2 regions of the Glaciimonas sp. GNP009 genome follow, and region 2 is predicted to be linked to the other one. Evidence: predicted binding sites of a transcription regulator. Region 2 holds the regulator's gene; the other holds the start of a gene.
What was found. Region 2 encodes sigma-54, which starts transcription at its own class of promoters, with help from an activator protein. Its sites were predicted from a motif close to TGGCANGNAANCTGCTTT; they were not measured.

Region 1: a site for sigma-54 is predicted at 6,828-6,845, ahead of ACXX82_RS12820 (CmpA/NrtA family ABC transporter substrate-binding protein). Genes of this name have one in related genera too.

What each region holds. Positions count from the first base shown of each region.
Region 1 covers NZ_JBTGUV010000004.1:2,721,137-2,730,122, reverse strand. Annotated here, with positions in the region: gene rpsI (30S ribosomal protein S9) at 1-44, opposite strand, end outside; gene rplM (50S ribosomal protein L13) at 54-482, opposite strand; gene ACXX82_RS12845 (OsmC family protein) at 1,146-1,592, shown strand; gene coq7 (2-polyprenyl-3-methyl-6-methoxy-1,4-benzoquinone monooxygenase) at 1,740-2,366, opposite strand; gene ACXX82_RS12835 (DUF3025 domain-containing protein) at 2,426-3,265, opposite strand; gene ACXX82_RS12830 (ABC transporter ATP-binding protein) at 3,362-4,174, opposite strand; gene ntrB (nitrate ABC transporter permease) at 4,338-5,132, opposite strand; gene ACXX82_RS12820 (CmpA/NrtA family ABC transporter substrate-binding protein) at 5,410-6,684, opposite strand; gene ACXX82_RS12815 (ANTAR domain-containing response regulator) at 7,027-7,647, opposite strand; gene pyrC (dihydroorotase) at 7,820-8,857, opposite strand; gene ACXX82_RS12805 (AAA family ATPase) at 8,850-8,986, opposite strand, start outside.
Region 2 covers NZ_JBTGUV010000004.1:1,848,977-1,857,962, reverse strand. Annotated here, with positions in the region: gene aroKB (bifunctional shikimate kinase/3-dehydroquinate synthase AroKB) at 1-1,034, shown strand, start outside; gene ACXX82_RS09080 (deoxyguanosinetriphosphate triphosphohydrolase) at 1,056-2,237, shown strand; gene ACXX82_RS09075 (DUF4197 domain-containing protein) at 2,523-3,221, shown strand; gene hpf (ribosome hibernation-promoting factor, HPF/YfiA family) at 3,580-3,933, opposite strand; gene ACXX82_RS09065 (RNA polymerase factor sigma-54) at 4,067-5,554, opposite strand; gene lptB (LPS export ABC transporter ATP-binding protein) at 5,581-6,333, opposite strand; gene lptA (lipopolysaccharide transport periplasmic protein LptA) at 6,335-6,874, opposite strand; gene lptC (LPS export ABC transporter periplasmic protein LptC) at 6,948-7,550, opposite strand; gene ACXX82_RS09045 (KdsC family phosphatase) at 7,547-8,119, opposite strand; gene ACXX82_RS09040 (KpsF/GutQ family sugar-phosphate isomerase) at 8,119-8,986, opposite strand, start outside.

The sequences.
Region 1 (8,986 bases), 870 kb from region 2:
GCACTCTTGCGACGGCCGGTTCCGTAATTATAGTTACCGATCATGTCGATTCCTTAGAGTTCAAGTACTAGTGGTTGCTGCGCAGCGTGCGGATGGGAACCATCTGCGTACACTTTCAGCTTCTTGATCATGGCGTAGCCAAGCGGGCCTTTAGGCAACATGCCCTTGACCGCTTTTTCTAGCGCACGACCTGGAAAACGCTGTTGCATTTTCTGGAAATTGGTTTCGTAGATACCGCCTGGGTAACCGGAGTGACGGAAATACGTCTTGTCGGTTGCTTTTGCGCCAGTTACACGCAATTTGCCAGCGTTGATAACGACGATGAAATCGCCAGTGTCGACGTGCGGAGTAAATTCAGGTTTGTGTTTGCCGCGCAATCGGAGTGCCACTTCGCTGGCAACACGTCCGAGGACTTTGTCCGTCGCGTCAACCACGTACCAATTACGCTGGACTTCATGTCCTTTAGCGGAAAAAGTTTTCATGTTGACTTCCTAACTAGTTTAATTTGCTCAAATGGTGGTTCCGGCACTATCAACCGCACCGCAATATTGGTGCTGTTGTGTTGCTTTTAACGCCAGACTCTGCCTTGTAATCTTTTCCTGAGCAAACGGAAAAGTCGTAAATTATAACGTTTTCAAGGACTTGGCGTCAAATTCATTGATGTAACTACCGAGTTTTCCCAAGCAGCGCACGAAACTGTTGTAATTTTGGCCGCTGCAAGCGGCTTGTAGGGAGGCGAAGTACATTTATACAGCTAGCAAAAAAAAACCCGAAACAGCTTTTTCGGGTTTGAATCCACACTACGAGGAGAGTGGAGGAGACATTGTTGGTCGCCAGCTTCGAAAGCAACAACCAATCAATCCATACTAGCAGACGAAATTGTGCAGCGCAAGAACAAAACTACAAATTAAATTTGTACTCAAATTTGCAAGTTTTATCTATAGATAACCCATCCGCATAGTTCATATTGCTCATTTTTTTTCTAACCATATACGTTTCTCTAAAGATAAAATGATGCGACGCAACATTTTATCTTTTTTGCTTGTTTTATTACCGCGCAGGCCAGATCAATGCGCTCATCGTCAAACCACAAACAACAAGAGCAGTTAAACTAGCGCCATCTTTTACATATTCAGCGAGAACATATGGAATGCACAGTACGCTGGACAGGCTTGTCCGGCATGACGTTTTTGGCTGAGACAGGCTCAGGTCACGCAGTAACGATGGACGGCGCACCCGATGGCGGCGGTCGTAACCTGGCACCGCGCCCGATGGAACTAGTATTGGCCGGGACTGGCGGCTGCACCGCCTACGATGTCGTACTCATCCTGCGGAAAAGCGGGCAAGATATTCGCGGTTGCGAGGTCAAGATGACGTCCGAAAGGGCCGAAAAAGACCCTAAAGTATTTACCAAGATTAATTTCCATTTCACCGTACGTGGCCGTAACCTGAAACCAAACGTCGTGGAACGTGCTATTAAGTTGTCGCATGAAAAATATTGCTCAGCATCGATCATGCTGGAAAAGATGGCGGAAATGACACACTCTTATGAGATCGTCGACGATTTGGCAGAGCTTCCGCCAACCAGTTAAGCGAGAAATCGGGCGGGAAGACCAGCAAGGTTCAACTCAACTAATGAATGGCAAAGTAAGGCAAAAGGTGCGGCGTTCCGGTAAAAGTGTCGTCATACCTCACTCTCCCGCCGAACTGAACAAGTCCGTCTACCCACAACATTTGCGCTAAATATAATAAGCAATGCTCGTCATGACCTTCGACATGACCTGCATTGCCTTTTTCGCAGGCAACGGAAGATCCGTCCCTCCCAAGGCTTTAGCAGCGGCTCCATGCGACATTTCGTCCTCCCGCATTTTGATCACGATTGCACGCGATTTTGCATCTTGTTCTGGCAATTCAGTCAGATGACTGGTCAGATGTGCCTCAACCTGGCGCTCTGTTTCAGCAACAAACCCAAGACTGCGTGCATCTCCCAATCGCGCAGCGACGGTTCCCAGAGCGTATGCGCCGACATACCAGAGCGGGTTCAGCAAACTGATATGCGATCCTAGTTCACGCAAACGCTCTGCTGTCCAGGCCAAATGATCTTCTTCTTCGCGCCCAGCTTCTGCAAATTGTTGTTTGACGGTTTGCGCTTGTGCAAATCGACCTTGTGCGTCATACAGCGCTTGCGCGCAGACTTCACCGACATGATTAACGCGCATCAAACCGGCGCTGTGACGCTGCTGATCGGCGTCCAATACAACGTCAACTACTTGCGATGCGGGGTTAGGACGCGATGCTGATGCAATGCCACCCATCACCCGCAAGGCACGATCGAAATCAACAATCACTTTGTCTAAGAATTGCATAATTATTGCGCACTCATCGAATGTAATGACCTGATTTTATCAGGCGGCGCAGTGATTTCCTACAACACCTGCCTGCGTTTTGGTCGAAACACGGCGACATCATCATAAAACGCTTGATCCTGATTGGCGCACCAGTCCGGTACTCCAAGCACCGGCAATGGCGTGAGTTGGCCAATGGTCATCCCGTGCGCCACTAAATGTGCTGCGATACGTTGATCAATCCAGCTTCTTCTCGCGTTAATGTCTTGCGAAAAAAAACTATCGGGCGCGACCAATATGAACGTGTGCGCAGTAATGGCTTTATAGGGATTGACCAGTTTTTCCACTAACGCATGCCCGAACAGCCACACCTGCGCATCGGCGGCACTAAAGGTCGGGCGTTGTGAAACGAAAGCCTCGGACCAATGGTGCTCTCTCAGCGCCGCAACCAATATGCCACCGACGGGACCTTCGCGCACCACCAGAAAGGCAGCATTCTCATCAAAAATAGTCGCCGCGTCGCGCGCTACGCCACGTAGTTTACCGCTGCCCGATAACGTACCAGCCTTGGACAATTCAGTTGCTTGCAGCGCATTCAGACGCGCTTTGCTCAGCGGGAACGATAGCCATATCAATGCATTAAAAAAATCATGCAAATTTTCACGCGTCGGTACGCTGCCTGTCTCGCCAATGAAGGCTTCATAGGCAGTGGCAGAAGGTAAAGCCGCTTGCGGCACAAAAACAATCGGGAAGCCGCGATGATTGCGTACATCGCGCTCGCCCGCAATGGTGTTAATCGCCAAACGCCAGTCGTGGATGCCGATTAGCGCACCGCACGCACGCAGTGGTGCGAGCCAAGGCTGTCGCCAGTCGATGACATCAAGGAAGTGTTCTGCTGAGGATAAGGGCGTGGTGGGCATTTTGCCCACATTTTACAGGGCGCTGCGCCACGCATTCAACTGTTTACATATCAACCGTTTATGAATGGCGTCGCCGATCGCTGTTTTTGTCGTTGATCAGGCTGCCTGTTCCGTGGAGCGGACTTGCTTGCGATATAAGAACTCCAACACAGTGGTTCTGTATTCTGCATATAACGCATCCTGAGCGAGTATCACTCTGTCACGCGGGCGCGGCAAGCGTACATCGACAATTTCACCGATGGTTGCTGCAGGTCCATTGGTCATCATGACGATCCGATCAGAAAGCAATACAGCCTCATCAACGTCATGCGTCACCATCACCACCGTCGACTCAGTTTTCGCAACGATTTTCAGCAACTCATCTTGGAGGTGGGCGCGCGTCAATGCATCCAAGGCACCGAACGGCTCATCCATCAGCAACACTTTGGGTTCCATTGCCAAGGCCCGAGCGATGCCGACTCGCTGCTTCATACCACCCGAAATTTCATTCGGACGTTTTTGCGCCGACGTCGCCAAACCGACTAGCGCCAATGCTGCGTTAGTGCGATCTTTCAGTCTGGCCTTATTTTCAGTTGCAGAAAATACCCGCTCAACGCCGAGAAATACATTTTCGTAACAACTCAGCCATGGCAACAAAGAATGATTTTGAAACACGACAGCGCGCTCAGGCGATGGTCCGGCAATTTCACGATTTGCACATAACAAAACACCAGTGCTCGGCTGCAACAGGCCGGCAATGAGATTAAGCAAAGTTGACTTGCCACATCCTGAGTGGCCAATCAGTGTGACGAACTCACCTTTTTGCACTGTCAGATTAATTTCACGTAACGCGTGGAAGTCACCTTTGCGCGTGTGAAACACCATTTCGGCCTGATGAATATCAATAAATTTTTCGTCACGGAGTGCCATTTTTTTCCCCTTGTTTCGATGTTTTGTGTCGATGCTTTGCAGTTATCTATATGCAGTATTTAAACCACATAGTTATTACTGTCTATTGATAACCCGGAGCAGAACTCGAAGGATCGGCTACCGCTGCAATTCATCAGCCAATCCTTCGAGTCTATACATCCAATCAGGTACTGACTTCCTCGTAAGTAAACGCCTTCGCCAGCGCCACCAGAAGCTGTTCCAACAGGAGCCCAACCACGCCGATCGCGACAATCGCAATGATGATATGAGGAACGTTTAAATTATTCCATTCATCCCACACCCAGAACCCGATACCGACTCCACCAGTCAACATTTCGGCGGCGACAATCACTAACCACGCCGTCCCTATCGCTAGCCGCACACCCGTCAGCATGTACGGCAAAACCGAGGGGAAAAGTATCTTGGTGACGATCTTCCATTCGGATAAATTTAGTACGCGCGCGACGTTCATATAATCCTGCGGCACACGTTGAACGCCCACTGCGGTGTTGATCACCATCGGCCAGATTGAGCAAATGAAAATCGACCAGATGGCGGCCGGATTGGCTGACTTGAAAACCAGTAAACCAATCGGTAACCAGGCCAAAGGAGAAACCGGTTTCAGCAAGCTGATAATCGGTCCGAACATACTGGACATAAACTTAAAACGCCCAATGATGAAACCCAGTGGAATCCCGACCAAAGCGGCCAGACCGAATCCAATTCCCACGCGCTGTAAAGACGCCAGAATATTCCAGCCGATCCCCTGATCATTGGGACTCGTGCGATAAAACGGATCAGAAAATAATTTTATCGCCTCCTTCAACGTCACCATCGGCGTAGGAAACTGGCTATTATTGATCGCGATCAATTGCCATACCAGAATCATAAATGCCAGGCCAAATAACGGTGCAAGGACCGCCGTTAGACCCGGACTCATGGTAGAGCGGCGGCGCATCGTTCTGGCCGATAACTTCATGATCTCAGGTTCGGTTTCTGCCATCGTTGCTGCTGGATGCGCCGCATCCAGCATCGTAGAGTTGCCCACTTCCACTTTTTCAACTGCCGAGGCGTTGCCATTGACACACGTGGCGGAATTTGCGATTGTGTTCATTGTCACTCCTGAATTAATCGATGCTCTGGATCCGATGCATTCAGTCTCCAGTTCAGCCATGCATATGTGTATGAGGAAATGGGCCATTCACATAGCCCATGCCGCTTAGCGACGCTTCTGCTTAGGCTCTGATCTTGAACGAAGCCGCATAGGCTTTAGGATCTTTTCCATCCCATACAACGCCATCCATCAACTTTGAACTGCGCATGACATCCTTTGGCACACTCGTTTTTGTCATCGTTGCAGCCTCTTTGTAGAGGTCGATCTGGCTCACCGATTTAGCAACGGCCAAATAGTCGGGATCGCTCTTCAACAAACCCCAGCGGCGATGCTGCGTCATGAACCACATGCCATCCGACAGATACGGGAAATTAACCAAACCGCCGTTGTAGAATTTCATGTAATTAGGATCGTCCCAAGTCTTACCAAGGCCGTTCTGATAGCGCCCCATAATGCGCTGATCGATCACATCTTTGCTGGTATTAACATACGATTTATCGGCAATCGTTTCTGCCATTTTGTTCTTGTTTGCCAGCGATTCATCAATCCATTTGCTGGCATCTAATACGGCCGCAATCAGCGCGCGACAAGTGTTCGGATTTTTCGTCACGAATTCGGCGGTAGTACCTAATACTTTTTCCGGATGATCTTTCCAGATTTCCTGCGTAGTGATGGCGGTGATACCGACGCCATCAACAATCGCACGATGCCCCCAAGGCTCGCCAACGCAAAAGCCATCCATATTTCCCACCCGCATATTGGCCACCATTTGCGGCGGCGGGACCGTGATGACCTTTGCATCTTTCATCGGGTTGATCCCGTTCGCCGCCATCCAGAAATACAGCCACATGGCGTGCGTCCCGGTCGGAAATGTCTGAGCGAAGGTATATTCACGTTTGTCGGTAGCCATCAATTTTGCGAGCGATGGTCCATCTACAGCGCCTTTGTCGGCCAGCTTTTTAGACAAGGTAATGGCTTGACCATTGTTATTGAGGCCCATCAACACAGCCATATCCTTTTTCTGTCCGCCGATCCCCATTTGGACGCCGTAAATCAAACCTGAAAGCACGTGTGCGGCGTCCAGCTCTCCATTGGAGAGCTTGTCGCGCACTCCAGCCCATGAGGCTTCTTTACTCAGAACAATTTTGATACCGTATTTTTTATCGAAACCAAGCACCGATGCCATGACAACAGAGGCGCAATCCGTCAGTGGAATAAAGCCGATCTTGACCTCAGTTTTTTCCGGCTTATCTGAGCCGGCTGCCCAAACGCCGCTACTAGCTAATCCCAACATACTGGCTCCTGCGGCAATCGTCGCTGTTTGAATGAGTTGACGGCGCTTAACATTTTCTAACGTAGCTGGAGCGCTCTCAGGCACTGCGACTTTTGATTCCATTGCTGTAGCTCCACTTTGTTTTGGCAACAAAAAAGGCATCGTCCCACAATGAGCAAATCATTGCGGGAAGACACCTTTGTCTTAGTTGGACAGACCGCCGTTGGCCATATCCAGAAGCGCCAGCATTGGCGCGTAATCTACTATACGCAAACAACGTGCCAGCATTCCTTGCAGCAACTCATCGCATTTGGTCCGAAAATATGCACTGCGTGTGTGCGCCGCACCAAATGTGTTAGCTTTTATTGGTGCAGAACATAAGGGGAAATGTAAAGAGCTGAGTAAGAACTAGGGAGAAATTGGACGGATTAACAAGGAATCCAGGGATTCCGTTCGCGATGAACGTTACCCCAACAAATCATTGGCGTCGATAATCCGTTGCGCCACTTCAGACAACTTCAAATTTTTATCCATGGCCAGGCGCCGCAATTTTTTATAAGCATCCTGCTCACTGAGTTGTTGACGCTCCATCAACAAACCTTTGGCCCGATCAATTACCTTCCGATCAGCCAATTTTGTTTTAGTGTCCGATAGCTCAGTTAAAAGCTTCTGCTCTTGATTGAAGCGCAGCATCGCCACCTCCAGCACAGGCTTAATGCGAGCGGTCTGTAACCCTGCCACGATGTATGCAGAAACTCCAGCGGCCATAGCGGCCTCCATGCTGGATTTCTTTTCATCTTCGGTGAACAAAACAATCGCCCTACGTGCATCGCGGGTCGCAATGACGACATGTTCCAGGACATCTCGAGCGTCGGATTCAGCGTCTATGATGATCATGTCCGGTTGCATTTGCGCAATACGTTCCGGCAAGTAAAGGTCGGCTGGCAACGAGGCAATGATGTTGTAGCCAGCCTCCAGCAATCCAATACGCAGGGCGTGGCTACGTTCCGCCTGCGCGATGAACGCAGGATCGTTGTCGCCCTCTATGGCAACTGGATTGACAACCACGATACGAAGGTTATGCATGCTACAAAGCCCGTGAAACATCATTTATTCGAAGCTGCATCCTAACAGACGCATTAGTAGGTAGTATAACAACCCATCAAGACGCCATAGTCATGCGTTTACATGCAAAAATCGCACCAGCCAGTGCGATTTTCGGTAGACACATGTTGCCTCAAACGGTTTCCTCAGTTAACTAACTAACCTGTTGCCAGCTCATTAACTCCCCGCCATTCAACGGCACTACCGTCGCGCCTCCCATCGGCAGTTCGGCTGGAATGGTCCAGGACTGACGTTTTAGCGTCACAAACCCTTGGTTACGTGGCAGGTTATAGAACGCAGGCCCATTGAAACTGGCAAAAGCTTCTAATTTATCCAGCGCGCCGACCTGATCAAAAGCTTGTGCATAAAGCTCCAAAGCATGTAATGCAGTGTAGCAACCCGCGCAACCACACGCCTGCTCTTTAAGACCTTTTGCATGCGGCGCAGAATCAGTACCCAGGAAAAAACGATCGCTTCCGGACGTCACCGCTTGCATCAACGCCAAACGGTGCGTCTCCCGCTTCAAAATAGGCAGACAATAATAATGCGGACGAATCCCGCCTTTAAAAATCTCGTTACGGTTGTATAGCAAGTGATGCGCCGTCACTGTCGCCGCGATCGGCCCGTCGGCGCTAGCAACATATTCGGCTGCGTCTTTAGTAGTGATGTGCTCAAAAACCACCTTTAATTCCGGCATATCGCGACGCAATGGCTGCATTACACGATCAATGAAGGCAGCTTCACGGTCAAAAATATCGACGGTTGGATCAGTCACTTCGCCATGCACCAAAAACGGCATGCCAAGTTCTTGCATGACTTCCAGCGTCTTGTAACACTTAGCGAGATCCGACACACCGGCGTCGGAGTTGGTGGTGGCGCCAGCGGGATACAATTTCACGGCATGCACAAAGCCACTCTCTTTGGCGCGACGAATTTCATCCGGTGGCGTGTTGTTGGTCAGGTAAAGCGTCATCAGCGGCTCGAACGACACACCTTCCGGTACGACCGCCAAAATACGCTCCCGGTATGCCGCTGCTTGCGCGACAGAGGTGACGGGCGGCTTCAAATTTGGCATCACAATCGCACGGGCAAACTGGCGTGCCGTATCCGGCAATACGCTTGCCAACACAATACCATCGCGTAAATGCAAATGCCAGTCATCTGGTCGGGTGATGGTCAAGCTATCAGTCATCTTCATTCTCTTCTGCAAAAAGTTGCTCCAGCATGCCAGCCGGATTATTCAGGAAATGGCGGGTAGTCGTGTAATGCTCAGTATCTTCATAGCGCGTTTCTGTCAGACCGCTCTGATCCAGCAAATAAA
Region 2 (8,986 bases):
GCAAGCAGGTTGCTATTGTCACCAATACTGTAGTCGCCCCGCTGTATCTGGATGTGTTGCGTTCATCGCTCCTTTCGGCAGGCAAGTCGGTTGTTGAAATCATTCTGCCAGATGGTGAAGAAGAGAAAAACTGGACCAATCTGATGGTGATTTTCGATCGCTTATTGAGTGAAAAGTGTGATCGTAAGACAACATTGGTTGCACTGGGCGGTGGCGTTATTGGGGATCTGACTGGCTATGCGGCGTCAGCTTATATGCGTGGCGTGCCGTTTGTGCAAATTCCTACTACTTTGCTGGCGCAGGTTGATTCATCCGTTGGTGGCAAAACCGGCATAAATCATCCGCTTGGCAAGAATATGATCGGTGCTTTTTACCAACCTCAGGCAGTACTTGCGGATATCACAACACTGCAAACATTGCCGAAGCGCGAATTATCTGCCGGTTTGGCGGAAGTTATTAAATACGGCGCGGTAATTGACGCCGCATTTTTCGATTGGCTCGAGGCGAATATTGGCAAATTGATGGCGCGCGATAGCGCAGCGCTGGCTTACGCTATCCAGCGCTCATGCGAAATCAAAGCTGATGTGGTACGACAGGATGAGCGCGAAGGTGGTTTGCGAGCGATTTTGAATTTTGGACATACTTTTGGTCACGCTATCGAATCCGGTCTGGGTTATGGCGTATGGTTGCATGGCGAAGCGGTCGGCTGTGGCATGATCATGGCGGCTGAATTATCACACCGTCTGGGTTATATCGATGCCGTTGCACGTGATCGCGTGAGCGCGTTAGTGCGGGCGGCGGGCTTACCAACTGCCGCGCCGAATCTTGGTGCAGGGCGCTGGCTTGAGTTGATGCAGGTCGATAAGAAAAACGAAGATGGTCAAATCAAATTCATTTTAATGAATCAACTGGGTGGATCATTGGTTAGCACGGTGCCACAGGAACCACTATTGGCGACGATACAACAATTATCGACTGTGCCCGTTAACCCATCAATTAATCCGTCCGTTAATCCCCCTAAATCCATCGCTTAATAACCCGCTTAGCGCCGTCCCATGACAAATCAAGAAGCGTCTCTTGCACCGTATGCTGCACATTCAGCGACATCACGGGGACGCTTGTTTGACGAAATTGCGCCCAACACCCGCACTGAGTTTCAACGTGATCGTGACCGCATTGTCCATTGCACAGCCTTTCGTCGGCTAGAATATAAAACGCAGGTATTCGTTAATCACGAAGGTGATCTATTTCGTACCCGGCTGACGCATAGTATTGAGGTTGCTCAAATCGCCCGCTCTATCGCCAGAAATCTGCAACTGAACGAAGATCTGGTGGAGGCGATTTCGTTAGCGCACGATCTTGGTCACACGCCTTTTGGGCATGCTGGACAAGATGCCCTAAACGCCTGTATGAATAACTTCGGTGGCTTCGAGCACAACCTGCAAAGTCTGCGACTGGTCGACAAACTGGAGCAACGATACGGCGCATTCGACGGTTTGAATTTGATGTTTGAAACGCGCGAAGGTATTTTGAAGCACTGTTCAGTGGCTAACGCCAAAAGATTGGGCGATATTGGTCATCGCTTCCTCCAGCGCAAACAGCCCAGCCTGGAAGCGCAGGTTGCCAATCTTGCGGATGAAATTGCCTATAACAATCACGATATTGACGACGGCTTAAGGTCGGGACTGCTGACACTTGACCAGATGATGCAAATTGATTTTTTTGCACGTCATAATCGCGAGGTCGAAACGACTTTTCCCGGACTACGTGGACGCCGTGCGATCAACGAAACTGTGCGCCGCATGATTAATGCCTTGATCAACGATTTAATCAATACATCGCGTGAACGCATTAAAGCTGCTGCACCGCAGACGGTCGATGACGTGCGGGATGCGGCGCCACTGATTGCTTTCTCGGACCCAATGGCGCGTGAGGCCATTGCACTGAAACAGTTCTTGCGTGAAAATCTTTATCGCCATTATCTAGTCAATCGGATGACCAGCAAGGCCAGGCGGATTGTGGTGGAGTTATTTGACTGCTTTGTTAATGAACCGGCTTTGCTGCCGCCGGATTATCAGTTAATACAAGCTGTTACGCAGCCAGGGCTCCCTGATCCACAGGTTGATAGTGTCCAATTGCAAGCGCGTCAAGTCGCCGATTACATCGCGGGGATGACCGATCGTTATGCAATACGTGAACATCGCCGGTTGTTTCTGGTCGATGATGGACATTTATAATCTCCTTTGTTGAATCGCGTTACGTCATTGCGTGATGGCGCAGCAGATATCAATGCGATGATACATAGCAATATACGTTTTTATATCTGAACGTCTTATCGTACTTTCTGTCAATACATGTCGTCGCGTTATTCTCATACGAACATAAAAATGCACCGCTGTTTTTATTGAGTTGGATCAATGGCTGCATTGACAGGATGATCGGCGAAGTGATCAGCTGATGTTTCTTATATATTTTTGCGCGTGTTTTTGTTTGCTTTTTCGTCTTTATAAAAGGGACTTTACATGAAATTTATCTTTCAACCGGCATTACGTTTAGGTCTGGTGATCTCTTTAGTCTCTACCGCCGCGATGGCATTTTCTTTGGCGGATTTGAGCAATCAGGATGCCAACTCAGGACTGAAGGCGGCGCTCAATAAAGGCGCGGACGTTGCAGTTGCCAAGCTGGGCGTCGAAAACGGATTTTTAAATAACGATAAAGTAAAAATCGGATTGCCAGGGATGCTAGAGAAAGCACGACCGCTGCTTAAAATGACAGGGAAGGGCCAACAACTGGATGATCTGGTCGTGTCGATGAATCATGCCGCAGAGTCTGCCGTGCCATTGGCGAAGCCGTTGCTCCTGAATGCGGTGAAATCCATGTCGGTCACGGATGCGAAGAATATTCTGAGTGGCGGCGACACATCGGTAACCGATTTTTTCAGAGAGAAAACTGCCACCCCGTTAGGAGAAAAATTTCTCCCGATAGTAAAGAAAATCACCGACCGTAACGGTGTATCCACACAATACAATTCGACGATGGGATTGGTCAGTAAAACGGGTCTTGTGCCAGGTCAGGCGGCGACTGTTGAAGGCTATGTCACGCAGCGCACCTTGGATGGCTTGTTTTACATGATAGGGGAAGAGGAAAAAGCGATTCGACGTGATCCGATCGGTGCTGGCAGTGCAATTATCGGAAAAGTTTTTGGCGCATTAAAGCAATAGGCTGCGGCATACCATCGTCATGGTATTTTTGATGTGGACCGAATTGGGAAAGTTACGGGTCTGGCGACTTTATGAAAACTCTTTTGAGAGTGACGTTATAAAGCTTCTTGCTTAGTTATTTGTTTTGGCCGCTGTTTGAGGTGTACCCGGTTGCGTTCGAGACATTCGGCGATGCCTCCGAACACTGCTAAACGATGCAAAGTGTTACGAACATATTCGGGCAGGGCGTGTGTAAGTAATATAATTTTAAAATGACAAAGGGCGCATTAACTGCGCCCTTGCTCATTTGTCAGTATAGTATTTTTCAATTTATTTATTGAGCAATACTTACGTTGACCGCATTAGAGAACCCCGTCCATCACGTTGCTGCGATGGGCAAATCCTCAGGTAGATGCTTGATTGCCGAATGTTGATGATTCTGCAATTTGTCCTTATATTTAATCACTTGTCGATCGAGTTTGTCGATTAACAAATCGATGGCGGCGTAAAGGTCATGCGCAATGCTCTCGGCATGCAGGTCTTTGCCTTTAACGCGCAGATTAATTTCGGCTTTTTGACGCTTTTCTTTCTCTGTGATTTTGTCTACCGTCAGGATCACACTAATATCTATGACCTGATCGAAGTGGCGCTTGATACGCTCCAATTTGCTTAGCACGTGTTCGCGAATGGCGGGAGTTACGTCGAGGTGATGCCCACTAATTGTGAAATTCATACAGCGCTCCTATCAAGTGTGTCGTTGGCGGTTCGGACCGGGACGATTAATTCAGTGTTGAATCACCAATTTATTCATCAACCATAAATCAATCAGTCAGAACACAGCGACGTTTGTGCAAACAAGCAAACAGCTATAAAGATTTACGCAAATTGACCGGCGGAATTCGTAAAGCTTCGCGATATTTTGCGACGGTGCGACGGGCCACTACCATACCTTGTTCCGCGAGCATGTCGGCAATCTTGCTGTCAGAGAAAGGACTTTTAGAATCTTCCGCTCCTATCAGTTGTTTGATTAACGCCCGTATCGCCGTTGAGGAAGCCTCTCCACCTGCCTCTGTAGCAACATGGCTGCCAAAGAAATACTTTAATTCGAACATCCCGTGTGGGGTGAGCATGTATTTCTGAGTAGTTACACGTGAGATAGTACTCTCGTGTAATCCTAGTGTATCAGCTATTTCGCGCAACACAAGAGGTCGCATAGCAACCGCCCCATGTGAGAAAAAATTCCGTTGACGCTCAACAATTGCCTGCGCTACACGCAGTATGGTATCGAAGCGCTGACGCATATTTTTGATCAGCCACTTTGCCTCCTGTAGCTGCGAGTTAAGTGATCCCTCGCTCTTGCCCTGCTTGAGAATGTTGGCATAAAGAGCATTAACTCGAAGCCTTGGCATAACGTCATTGTTGAGCATTACCTGCCAACCATTTTTTGTTTTTCTGACAATTACATCTGGTACGACATAATCTGACGCACCGCCAGCAAAGGTCGCGCCGGGATGAGGATTACATTTTTTGATAATAATTTGTGCCTCGCGCAAATCTTCATCATCACACTCCAGCGCTTTTTTGATTTTATTAAAATCGCGCTGGGCAAATAAGGTCAGATAACCTTCAACGATTGTTAGTGCCAGTCGGCGTGTGACGAACGCTACTTTGGGAAATGCTTTGATTTGCAATGCGAGGCATTCTGACGCGTTGCGTGCTCCGACACCAGTTGGGTCGAAGCTTTGGACCATCTTCAAGGCCATCGACAATTCTTCTATCTCGATATCAAGTTGCTCTGGAAGACGTGCAAAAATATCGTCTAGTGATTCCTCCAGGTAGCCGTTTTCATCAAGCGCATCAATGATCAACTCGATCAATGCACGGTCGCGTTGCTGATCAACAGCTTCACGCATTTGTTTGAGCAAATGTTCGCGCAACGTCGATTCGCAGGCTTCTAATTGTGGTCGTGAATCCTCATCATCTGGGGCTTTGGAGGTTCGGGAAACGTCGTCAAAGCTCCATTCGCTGTCAGTATTGCCGTTCTCTTGATTGTTTTCGCCAGACTCGGGCGCTTCACCACCGCCCTCAGGCTCAGTTGGCGAGCTGCTTACTTCACTGTCACCTGGTGGCGCATCCATTGTTGAGGCACTGGTACTGATCGCCCCGTCGGCGAGTAATCGCACTGAATTGTCCAGGGGATCGTCGAGGCGTTCCAGTAACGGGTTATCCGAAAGGATATGTTCAAGTTCCTGATGTAACTCCAACGTAGACAATTGCAACAATCGAATCGATTGCTGCAATTGCGGGGTTAGCGCCAGATGCTGCGAGGTACGGAGTTGGAGAGATTGTTTCATGGGCGCTAGGGAATCCGTTGAATCCGTTACATGCGGAAATGTTCACCCAGATAAACTCGTCGCACTGATTCGTTGGCGATGATGTCGTCTGGACTGCCGCTGGCTAGCACGCTACCTTGGTTGATGATGTATGCCCGGTCACAAATGCCGAGCGTTTCGCGCACATTATGGTCGGTGATCAAGACACCGATGCCGCGCTCTTTAAGGAACCTGACGATACGTTGAATTTCGATAACGGCGATAGGATCAATACCGGCGAACGGCTCATCAAGAAGCACGAAGCGCGGATTGGTGGCTAAAGCACGGGCGATTTCAACTCGTCGTCGCTCTCCACCGGACAAAGATAATGCCTGATTTTCCCGCAATTTCTCAATTTGCAATTCTTGTAGCAGTGAATCGAGTTTGTCCGAGATTTCATCTTTGGTCAGTGCTTTGCCGTTTGGCCGCTGTAATTCAAGTACCGCACGAATATTGTCTTCGACCGTTAGCTTGCGAAAAACAGAGGCCTCTTGCGGCAGATAAGACAGGCCAAGCACCGCGCGTTGATGAATCGGTAAACGCGAGATGTCAACGCCATCTAAATCAATTGTTCCACCATCCGATGGCACCAGACCGACGATCATATAGAAAGAAGTCGTTTTTCCAGCGCCGTTAGGACCAAGCAAGCCGACGACCTCGCCGTTATTTACTTTCAAAGAGACATCGCGGACTACTTGGCGCGCGCCATAACTTTTTTGCAGCCCTTTAACGATCAAGGTGCTTAAATTTGTAGAGGTCATCTTATTTACTCTTCGGCTGGATGACTGCTTTGATGCGGCCCGCGCCAGGTTGACTATTGCCGGAAACATTGTTACTGACCGAGTAGAACTCCACGCGACTATCGTAAGAGATGAATTCGCCGTTTACAACATCGGTGACTTTGGTCCCTTGCAGACGTCGCATTTGCGCTTTCGAAAATAATTTAACGATTTCAGTTTTATCGTCGTACTCAATTCGCTCAGCTTCACCTTCGATCCATAAGTCAGGACCGCCGTCGCGCTTTTGGCGAAACGTGGCTAAGCCACCGGGAGGTGCGTATAAGGTGGCAAATTGATAGCCTGATGGGTCCGTCGTGACGACGACTTTGTTGGCTTTCATGATCAGCGTGCCGCGGGTCAGTATCACCTTGCCGGTGAATATCTTTACTTGTTTTACGTCGTCCAGCGTGAACTGGTCTGCGTCTACGTTGGATGGTTTATCTGCGTCAGCTTTTTCAGCATGGGCACCTGAAATACAAGTCAGTTGCAGCGCGAGTAGGGTTAAAAATAGAATACGTTTCATAAAAATCCTGAAAGGGGATACTGGCACTAAAAGCAACAATGGCTTCAATAGGATTATCCGGTAATCATGTGAGTTATTTAGTCTGCCGCGGTGTTGCGCGATAGGTGCCACGGACATTGTTTAATAGGCGTAATTGCATAGTCGCATTATTGGCATACATACCAACACCGGTCATTTTCGACTGATCGATCGTGATTTCGACCGCCTTGTTACTTGTCATAATGTCATCATCTGGCAATAGCTGAAGGTACTCGGACTGCAAATGAAGCTTTGACGACTTTGGCGTCGCTGAGCGGTCTGCGTTCACATTGCCGTACATATTCACTTTACTGTTGTTGTCTTCGATTTTGGCAGTATTGGAGCGCAAGGTCATCGGCGGTTGTTGTTTATCAAGGCTACGAATGACGGGAAGAATCACGTCAAATGAATCGTCGGCGGGATTGTGCGTCAGGCGTTGACCTGAGATGTTGTAGCGTGGCTGACCATTAAGTGCGAGTTGCACATAATTAAAATTTTCGACGTAATAATCAGGCGCAACACGCGGCGCACCCGGCAATAATTGCTCTGTATTTTTACGCATCACTTCCATGATCCAGAAACTACCGAGAGTGAGTGCCACACACACCGTCAGCAGCAGCATGAAGCGTAGGCGAAAAGTTGACCGCAGGTTTTTCATGCCGCCTCTATGACGCCGGTCAAATACTGTGCCAAAGCGGCGGCGTACTTGCCTTGCGCACGCAGAATTAAATCACAGACTTCACGCGCAGCGCCTTGCCCGCCGTTTGCCTGCGTAACATAGTGAACGCGCGATTTGACCTCCTGATGACCATTGGGGACACTGACAGCAAAACCGGTACGCGTCAAAATAGGCAGGTCAATGATGTCGTCGCCAATAAAACCGCAAACATCTGGGGTAAGGTTGGTATCGGCCAATAACGCGGCAAATGCGGTATTTTTGTTATGCGCGCCTTGATAGACGTGCGTAATGCCGAGATCGCTCACCCGACGGCTGACGATGGCTGAGCTGCGCGCACTGATAATGGCGGTGATAATCCCTGCTTGTTGGAGTAATTTGATGCCGAGTCCGTCGAGTACATTGAAACGTTTTATTGCCTCTCCGTCGGGACCAAACAATATGCCACCATCGGTCAACACGCCATCGACGTCAAAAATCATCATCTTGATTTGGGCGGCGCGCGCCATGACTTCTGCGGGTATGTTAATAGTATTGGGGGCGGCTACCATCAAATCACCTTGGCACGGGTCAAATCATGAATATGTAGCGCACCGACCAGTTTGCCATCGGCATCTGCCACCAGCAACTGGTTAATTCGGAACTCTTCCATGATTTGTACAGCATCAACTGCCAATTGGTCAGGGCCAACAGTACGCGGATTAGCATGCATCACGTCGGCAATTGTCAGCTTGGAAAAGTCCTGTACGTGTTCAATTAGGCGTCGCAGATCGCCGTCGGTGAATACGCCGACAGGGTGAAATTTATCGTCCACGATTGCCGTCATGGCAATACCTTTGTGTGTGATTTCGAGCAATGCTGCCGATAACGATACTTCTGCGGTGACCGCAGGAATATCGGCACCGCTGCGCATAACGTCACGCACGTGGGTCAGTAAGCGTCTGCCGAGCGCGCCGCCAGGATGGGAGCGAGCAAAATCTTCTTCACGAAAGCCACGCGCATCCAGCAATGCTACCGCCAGCGCGTCACCTAGCGCCAAGGTCGCGGTAGTACTTGCAGTTGGCGCAAGATTAAGGGTGCACGCCTCTTGGTCTACTTTGACGTTGAGATGAACTGTTGCTAACTGTGCAAGGGAAGAGTGGTCATTGCCGGTCATCGCAATTAGCGTCGCGCCCATGCGTTTAACGATCGGCACGATCGCCATTAACTCGGCGGTTTCGCCGGAGTTGGAAATAGCGATAAAAGCGTCATTTTCTGTCACCATCCCAAGATCGCCATGGGCGGCTTCGGCGGGATGAATGAATAAGGCCGGTGTGCCGGTCGATGCCAGCGTTGAGGCAATTTTTCGGGCTATATGACCGGACTTGCCGATACCAGAAACAACGACACGACCGGTACAGCTCAACAATAGTGCGACC